DNA from 2 places in the Diaphorobacter sp. ED-3 genome. Region 2 is predicted to be linked to the other one. Evidence: predicted binding sites of a transcription regulator. Region 2 holds the regulator's gene; the other holds the start of a gene.
The links. The regulator sigma-54, encoded in region 2, starts transcription at its own class of promoters, with help from an activator protein. The targets are predictions, from matches to a motif close to TGGCANGNAANCTGCTTT.
Positions count from the first base shown of each region.

Region 1: the regulator sigma-54 is predicted to act here: its motif matches at 1,909-1,926, upstream of nirB (nitrite reductase large subunit NirB).

Region 1 covers NZ_CP115182.1:2,792,389-2,796,759, reverse strand. Annotated here, with positions in the region: gene nirB (nitrite reductase large subunit NirB) at 1-1,741, opposite strand, end outside; gene PCQ86_RS13605 (efflux transporter outer membrane subunit) at 2,230-3,801, opposite strand; gene PCQ86_RS13600 (efflux RND transporter permease subunit) at 3,798-4,371, opposite strand, start outside.
Region 2 covers NZ_CP115182.1:552,238-556,608, reverse strand. Annotated here, with positions in the region: gene PCQ86_RS02740 (THUMP domain-containing class I SAM-dependent RNA methyltransferase) at 1-749, opposite strand, end outside; gene PCQ86_RS02735 (acyl-CoA thioesterase) at 746-1,189, opposite strand; gene PCQ86_RS02730 (RNA polymerase factor sigma-54) at 1,193-2,770, opposite strand; gene lptB (LPS export ABC transporter ATP-binding protein) at 2,823-3,575, opposite strand; gene lptA (lipopolysaccharide transport periplasmic protein LptA) at 3,599-4,258, opposite strand.

The DNA.
Region 1 (4,371 bases), 1.9 Mb from region 2:
GCGGCACCACACTGTAGGTGCCATCTTTCTGAATGTTGGCGTGGCTGCGCTCGTTGATGAAGCGGCTTTGCGGGTCGTCCCGCGCCTCCTTGGGCCAAGTGCTGATGAGGTAGTAGTTCACGGCCGGGCGGCAGGTGGCGCAGCCGTTGGGCGTCTTCCACTCCAGGAAGCGAAACACGCCGTCCACGGTCAACAGCCGGTGTGTGCGGATGGCTTCGCGCACGGCCTGGTGGCCGTGGTCGGTGCAGGCGCACACGGGCTTGGTCTTGGGCGTGGCGGAATAGTCGCCGCCCGCAGTGGCCATGAGGATCTGCTCCACCAGCCCGGTGCACGAGCCGCAGCTGGCGCTGGCCTTGGTGTGCTTGCGCACCTCGTCCAGCGTGAACAGGCCCTTGTCCTTGATGGCCTTGCAGATCTGGCCCTTGGTCACGCCGTTGCAGCCGCAGACCTCGTCGCTGTCGGCCATGGCGGCGGCCTTGTTCTGGCCCTGATGGCCCGCGTCGCCCAGGTGCGATTCGCCGAACATGAGCCGGTCGCGGATGTCGGCCACGCTGCGGCCGTCACGCAGCAGCTTGAAGTACCAGCTGCCGTCCACCGTGTCGCCATAGAGGCAGGCGCCCACGAGCCGGTCGTCCTTGAGCACCAGCTTCTTGTATACACCCCCGCCCTCGGCATGCGGGTCGCTGAGCACGATCTCCTCCGTGCCCTCGCCGCCCTGGAAGTCGCCGGCGGAAAACAGGTCGATGCCCGTGACCTTGAGCTTGGTGGAGGTGAGCGAGCCCTGGTAGCGCCCGATGCCCCATTCCGCCAGGTGGTTGGCCAGCACCTTGCCCTGCTCGAACAGCGGCGCCACCAGCCCGTAGGCGATGCCGCGGTGCGCCGCGCATTCGCCCACGGCGTAGATGCGTGGGTCGGTCACGGTCTGCAGCGTGTCGCTGACGACGATGCCGCGGTTGACGTGCAGGTGCATCTGCTCGGCCAGGGCCGTGTTGGGGCGGATGCCCACGGCCATCACCACGAGCTGGGCGGGCACCTCGCTGCCGTCCTTGAAGCGCACCGCAGCCACGCGGCCGTCGCCGCCGGCCACCAGTTCCTGCGTCTGCGCCTGCATCAGGAACTGCATGCCGCGCTCGGCCAGCGACTGCTGCAGCAGCTTGCCCGCCACGTCGTCAAGCTGGCGCTCCATGAGCCACTCGCCCGCATGCACCACGGTGACCTGCATGCCGCGCTTCATGAGGCCGTTGGCCGCCTCCAGGCCCAGCAGGCCGCCGCCGATCACCACGGCGTGCCGGTAGCTAGCGGCAGCGTCGATCATGGCCTGCGTGTCCGCGATGTCGCGGTAGGCCAGCACGCCGGGCAGCTCACGGCCCGGAATGGGCAGCATGAACGGGTTGGAGCCCGTGGCGAGGATCAGCCGGTCGTAGGGGGCCTCGACGGTGCGGCCGTCCTGCGCCACGCCATGCACGGTGCGCCGCGTGCGGTCCACGTGGGTCACGGTGCACCCCGCGTGCAGCGTGATGTGGTGGTCCGCATACCAGGACCAGTCGTTGAGGACGATCTCCTCCAGCGTCTGCTCGCCCGCCAGCACGGGCGACAGCAGGATGCGGTTGTAGTTGGGGTGCGGCTCGGCGCCGAACACCGTGATGTCGTAGAGGTCGGGCGCGATCTTGAGCAGCTCTTCCAGCGCGCGCACGCCTGCCATGCCATTGCCCACCATCACCAGCCTGGATTGCTTCACCATCGTCTCCCCGGCGGGAATGCCCCGCGCAGCCACATCAACAAAAAAGGCGTCCGCACGCCGCACCGGGCAGGGGCCTGGTTGCGGGTGGGGACGCCTTCGTCCCGCGAGCCCTGCCTCCGCCGTTGGAGAGGGCTCGCGCTGCGGCCTACCGTGGCCGCGCTGGCTTCAATGCAATGGGCGTGCCAGGGTGCGGCGGGGTGAGAGGTGTGCGCTCATGGGTTGGGATGAATAGTCCGCTATCGCTTGATGGACAAGTGCGAGCAGCTATGGTTTCAGGAGCAATCGCGCGCTTGGGCGGGCGTGGCGGGCTGCGCACCGCCGTGGTGCAAGTGGCGGCGCGATGGTGCGAGCGCTGGCGTCCTGATTGCGCCCGGACCTCGTAGGGGATGTTGTGCCGGTGGCACGGCCCCTGCGTGCGCGCCCGATGCACCGCAATTGAACAAGAACAGCGTCCAGCGCTTGCCCCTCAAGCGCTGCCAGCGATGGAATCAGGAGCCGCCTGCCGGCGGTGGTGTTGGGTCCGTCCAGGCGCCGCCCAGCACCTTGTAGAGCGTCACGCGGTTGACCTGCTCGGCCAATTGCAGCGTGATCTGCGCCTGCTGTGCGGCATACAGCGTGCGCTGCGCGTCCAGCACGGCGAGGTAGTTGTCCGCACCGAGGCGAAAGCGTGCGTCCGACAGCTGCAGCGTGCGCTGTGTGGCCTGCACCAGCGAGCCTTGCGCCTGCAGGCGCTCGGTGAGCGTGGCGCGCTCGGCCAGCGCGTCGGACACTTCGCGGAAGGCGGTCTGGATGGCCTTCTCGTACTGGGCCACGGCGGTGTCGCGCGTCACCTCGGCCACGCGCAGGTTGGCCTGATTGCGGCCGGCGTCGAAGATCGGCAGGCGGATCTGCGGCGCGAACGCCCAGGTGCCGTTGCCGCCCTCGAACAGGCCCGACAGCGCATTGCTGGCCGTGCCCACCGAGGCCGTGAGCGTGATCGACGGAAAGAACGCCGCGCGGGCCGCGCCGATATTGGCCGTGGCGCCCTGCAGTGCATGCTCGGCCGCGCGCACGTCGGGGCGGCGCAGCAGCACGCTGGACGGAACGTCTGCAGGCACGGCCAGCAGCGCCGTTGCGGGCGCCTCGGGATCGGCCAGCGCGGGGACGGGGGACCGGGGGGCAGGACTGTTCGCAGTACCGGTGCCGGGAGAGGGCTGGGTTGCAGTCGTGGCCGGGCCCGCGATGGCCGTTTCCACGGTGGCCACGCTGGCGGGCAACAACGCTGGGGGCACGGGCGATCCCACCAGCAGGGCCAGGGCGTTGCGGCTGCGCGCCAGCTGCGAGACGAAGGCGGCCGCATCCACGCGTGCGGTGTCGGCCGCCGACTGGGCCTGCGCCAGCACCAGGCCCGAGCTGGCGCCCAGTTCATGGCTGCGCTGCGTGAGCTCCAGGGCCTGCTGGCGCGTGCGCAGGGTCTCGCGTGCCAGTTGCAGGCGGCGCGCGTCGGCGTCCAGCGTGAGCCAGGCGCCGATCACCTCGGCCACCAGGCTGAGCTGCACGCTGCGGCGGTTCTCCGCCACGCGCAGGAACTCCTGCAGCGCGGCATCGTTCAGGTTGCGCACGCGGCCGAAGAAGTCGATCTCGTAGCTGCTGAAGCCCAGTGTGGCGCTGTACTGGCTGGTGGTGTTGGAGCGGCCCGCGGCGGTCAGGTCGTCAGCGGTGCGGCTGCGGTTGCCCGCGCCGGCCGCGTTCACCGTGGGAAAGCGGTCGGCCTGCACCACGCCGTACTGCGCGCGGGCCTTGTCGATGGCCAGTACCGCCACGCGCAGGTCGCGGTTGTTCGCCAGGGCCTGTTCCACCACCGTGCGCAGGCGGGCGTCCTGCACGAAGTCTTGCCAGGCCATGGGACCTCCGTCCGGCAGCGCCACGGCGCCGGCGGTCGGTGGCTGGGGCAGGGGCGATGCCACCGTGTCCGGCACGGGCAGCGGCGGCGCTTCGTAGCGTGGCGCCAGGTTGCAGCCGGCCAGCAGGGCGCAGGCCAGGGCGGCGGTCACAGGCGTGAAGGGATGGGGGCGCGTCATGCGGCACTCTCCGGGTGGATGGGGGCAGGCTGGGCCGCGTCTTCCTGGCGCGAGCGGCTCTTGAACCAACTGCGGATCAGCAGGAAAAACACCGGCACCATGAAGATGCCCAGCACCGTGGAGGCCACGGTGCCGCCCAGCACGGCCGTGCCGATGGCATTGCGCCCGCCTGCGCCGGCGCCCGTGCCCAGGGCCAGCGGCACCACGCCGAAGCCAAAGGCCAGCGAGGTCATGAGGATGGGGCGCAGGCGCATGCGCACGGCTTCCAGCGTGGCATCCAGCAGCTTGCGGCCCTGTTCCTGCAACTGCACGGCAAACTCGACGATCAGGATGGCATTCTTGGAGGCCAGGCCCACCGTGGTGATCAGGCCGACCTGAAAGTACACGTCGTTGGCCAGACCCCGCGTCCAGGTCGCCAGCAGCGCGCCCAGCACGCCCAGCGGCACGGCCAGCATCACCGACAGGGGCACGGTCCAGCTCTCGTACAGCGCGGCCAGGCACAGGAACACGAACAGGATCGAGATGGCGTACAGCAGCGGCGCCTGCGCGCCCGACTGGCGCTCCTGCAGC
Region 2 (4,371 bases):
TCGTCCTTGATCGCAGACCAGACATGGGCCTGGTGCGGCAAAAGCTTCTCGAAGGCAAAGCGCCGCTGCAGCCCCGGCGCGATGCGGCAGGCGATCTGCGCGGCCTCGATGACCACGGTGCCGCTGCCGCAGCAGGGGTCGTACAGCGGCAGCGGCTGCTCGCCATGCGGGTCCCAGCCGGTGGCGGCGATCATGGCGGCGGCCAGCGTTTCCTTGAGCGGCGCGTCGCCCTTGTCCTCGCGCCAGCCGCGTTTGAACAGCGGTTCGCCCGAGGTGTCGATGTAGATCTGGGCGCGGTCGCTGGTCAGGTGCAGGTGCACGCGCACGTCGGGCCACTGCGTCTGCACGTCGGGGCGCACGCCGGCCTTGGCGCGGAAGCGGTCGGCCACGGCATCCTTCACGCGCAGCGCGGCGAAGTTCAGGCTCTTGAGCGGGCTGTGCTGGGCCGTCACCTCCACCTTGAAGCTCTGGCGCGGGGTGAACCAGATCTCCCAGGCCACGTCGGCCGCGGCGGCATAGATGTCGTCCTCGTTGCGGTAGGGCCGCTCGGCCAGTTGCACCAGCACGCGCTGCGCCAGGCGGCTGTGCAGGTTCAGGCGCAGCGCGTCGCGCCAGGAGGCGCGCAGCAGCACGCCCGCGCGGCCCACGAGCAGGTCCTGCCCGGCCAGCCCCGTGAGGCCATGCACCTCGTCGGCCAGATAGCCCTCCACGCCAGCGGCGCAGGGCAAAAAGAGTTGAAGCTGGTTCATTGCGGCTGTGCTGCGCGCTGCAGCAATGGCTGGAGCACGGATTCGGGAATGGGTGCGGGCTTGCGGGCCGCCCGGTCGATGAAGACGATGCCGGTCTTGCCGCGCGCGATCTCGCGCCCCTGGCTCTTCTCGGTCAACCGGAAGACGAGGTCGAAGCCGTAGCGGTTGAAGTCCTGCGGCGTCATCTCCACGCGCAGCGTCTCGCCGTGGAACGCCTCGGACTTGTATTGCGCCACGATGTCGCCCACCACGGTGGACAGGCCCGCCACGTCGGCCTCGGGGTAACCCAGCGACTTGAAGAAACGCACGCGCGCCTCGGACACGAGGCTGAGCAACTGCGCGTTGTCCAGGTGCCCGCCCTGGTTGACATGGCTGATGTAGATCTGCAGCTCGGTACTGAAGCCGAAGTGCGGGGGAAGGTCGAAGACGACGCGTGCCATGGTTCAAAGTGCCTTGCGGAGGTTGGCCGGGGCGATCTTGAGCGCCTCACGGTATTTGGCCACGGTGCGGCGCGCACATTCAATGCCCTGCTCCTTGAGCATCTCGGCGATCTGGCTGTCCGACAGCGGCTTGTGCGGGTTCTCGGCCGCGATGAACTGCTTGATGAGCGCGCGCACGGCCGTACTGGAGGCGTTGCCGCCGGTTTCGGTGCCCAGCCCCGAGCCGAAGAAGTATTTGAGCTCGTACGTGCCCTGGGGTGTGGCCATGTACTTGGCGGTGGTCACGCGGCTGATGGTGGACTCGTGCAGGCCCAGTTCATCGGCAATGTCGCGCAGCACCAGCGGGCGCATGGCCAGTTCGCCATGCACGAAGAAGTTCTTCTGCCGCTCCACGATGGCGCGCGACACGCGCAGGATGGTGTCAAAACGCTGCTGGATGTTCTTGATGAACCAGCGCGCCTCCTGCAGCCGTGCCTGCAGCGCCTGGTGGCCTTCGCCACGGCCGCCGCGCAACGCGCCGGCGTAGATGTCGTGCACGCGCAGGCGCGGCATCACGTCCGGGTTGAGCTGCACGCTGAAGTTCTGCTGTCCGCCGCGGCCGGTTTTCTTGACGATCACGTCGGGCACGATGATGTTGCGGTCCACGTCGGCAAAGCGCCTGCCCGGGCGTGGCTCCAGCCGCGCGATCAAGGCCATCGCAGCGCGCGTGCGCTCTTCGCTGGTGCCGCAGGCCTGCGCCAGGCGGCGCACGTCGCGCTTGGCCAGCAGGTCCAGCGGCTGGCCGCAAATGGCCAGCGCGGCCTGGATCACGTCGGGGTCGCCCTCTTCGTCCTGGTCCATCGCACGCAACTGCAGCGTGAGGCATTCGGCCAGTCCGCGCGCGCCCACGCCCGCGGGCTCCAGGCTTTGCAGCAGGCGCAGCGCCACGGTGAAGCGGTGCACCAATTCATCGAGTTGCTCGGGGTCTTCGGTGCCCGCCAGGCTGGCGGCCAGGTCCTGCAGCGACTCGTCCAGGTAGCCGTCGTCGTTCAGCGATTCGATGAGGAAGCGCAGCGCGGCCATGTCCAGCTCGGACAGGCGCAGCGCCAGCGCCTGGCGGTGCAGGAAGGCCGTGAGCGACTCCTGGCTGCGGGCCAGCTCGGTGGCGTCCACCTCGTCGTCGCTCCCCGCGCCGGCACCGTTGCGTGCCGGGGCGTCGCCGCCCCACTCGCTGTCGTCGGGCGCCAGGTCTACCGAGCCGTCGCCTTCCCAGTCCGCGGGTTCGGCCGTGGATTCGGCTGTGGAGGTTTCTGCATCATTTTGGCTTGTAGCGCTTTCCTGCCCTGCGCTGACAGCTCCTGAATAAATAGCATCTTCGACTTCTCGGTCTTGCTCGCTCACCGGTGCATCGGCCTGGGCCAGGCCGAACTCCTCGCGCGGGGCCTCTTCCAGCGTGCGCTCCAGGAAGGGGTTCTCGTCGAGCATTTGCTCGACCTCCTGGGCCAGCTCCAGCGTGGACAGCTGCAGCAGGCGGATCGACTGCTGCAACTGCGGTGTGAGCGCCAGGTGCTGCGAGACGCGCAGCGACAGGCCGGGCTTCATGGCCTGCAACCCACTGTCTGGTCCTGCATCGCGCCGTGGTCGCCCATCACTCTCACATGCGGAAGTGCTCGCCCAGGTACACCCGGCGCACTTCCGCGTTGTCGACGATGTCCGACGGCGTACCCTGAGCCAGCACCTGGCCGTCGCTGATGATGAAGGCGTGGTCGCAGATGCCCAGCGTCTCACGCACGTTGTGGTCGGTGATCAGCACGCCAATGCCGCGCGCCTTGAGAAAGCCAATGATGCGCTGGATCTCGATCACGGCGATCGGGTCGATGCCGGCGAAGGGCTCATCCAGCAGGATGAAGCGCGGCTGCGTGGCCAGCGCGCGCGCGATCTCCACGCGCCGGCGCTCGCCGCCCGACAGCGCCAGTGCAGGCGACTTGCGCAGGTGGTCCACGCGCAGTTCCTGCAGCAGCGCGGTCAGGCGCCGCTCCACCTCGGCGCGCGGCAGGGAGCGGCCGGCCTCGTCGGTCTGCAGCTCCAGCACCGCGCGCACGTTGTCTTCGACATTGAGCTTGCGAAAGATCGAGGCTTCCTGCGGCAGGTACGACAGGCCCAGCCGCGAGCGCCGGTGGATGGGCATGTCCGTCACGTCCTGCCCGTCGATGCTGATGCGGCCGCCGTCGCTGCGCACCAGGCCGACGATCATGTAGAACGACGTGGTCTTGCCGGCGCCGTTGGGGCCCAATAGGCCCACCACCTCTCCCTTTTGCACGACCACGGACACGTCCTTGACCACCTTGCGGCTGCCGTAGGACTTCTCCAGGTGCAGCGCCTCCAGGCGGCTGACGCCTTCGCTCATGCGCGCATCGTCCAAGGCCGCGCTCACTTCGCGCCGTCCAGGCTGGGGCTGGTACGCAGCGCGGGCGGCTCGGTGCGCACGGGCGGCGTGGCGCTGGTGCCCGAGGCGGGCTCCTTGGGCGCGAGCACCGCCCGCACCCGGCCGCCCGGCGTGCCGGCAGTGGCGCCGCCGGGCGCGGTCTTCTGCCCGTCCACGGTGAACACGTCCGTGAGGTTGTTGTAGACGATGAGGGCGCCGGCCAGCTCGTCGGTCAGTGTGGCCTCGCGGTAGCGACGCAGCTCGGCGCGGCGGATGAGCTTCACCACGTCGGCGCGGCCGTCGTATTCGATGACCTCACCCTCGCCCTCGACGAACTCGTCGGGCGCGCCCGGCGCGGTGTCACGCTTTTGCCGGAAAAAAGCGCGCTTGCCCGGCTCGGCCGTCACCACACCGTACTGGAAGCCGTCGGCATCCTGGCGCACCTCCAGCTGCGCGCCGCGCAGCACGATGGTGCCCTTGGTCATGACGACACGGCCGGTGAAAACGCTGGTCTGCTTGAGCTCATCGTGGCGCAGGGCATCGGCCTCGATGTTCATGGGCTTGTTGCGGTCGGCTTTTTCGGCATGCACCAGCGGCGATGCAGCCAGCGCCAGGGCCAGCGCTGCGGCGCGGGACAGGAGGAGGAAGGGCAATCGGGTTCTCATAGAGGGCACGAATCTTGCGGTCATTGTACTGACGCAAGCGCGCCGCCGCCGCAGTGGATCGCATCAACCCGTACAGGCCTGCCACCGGCTGTCATGCCGCCGCGCCAACCGGT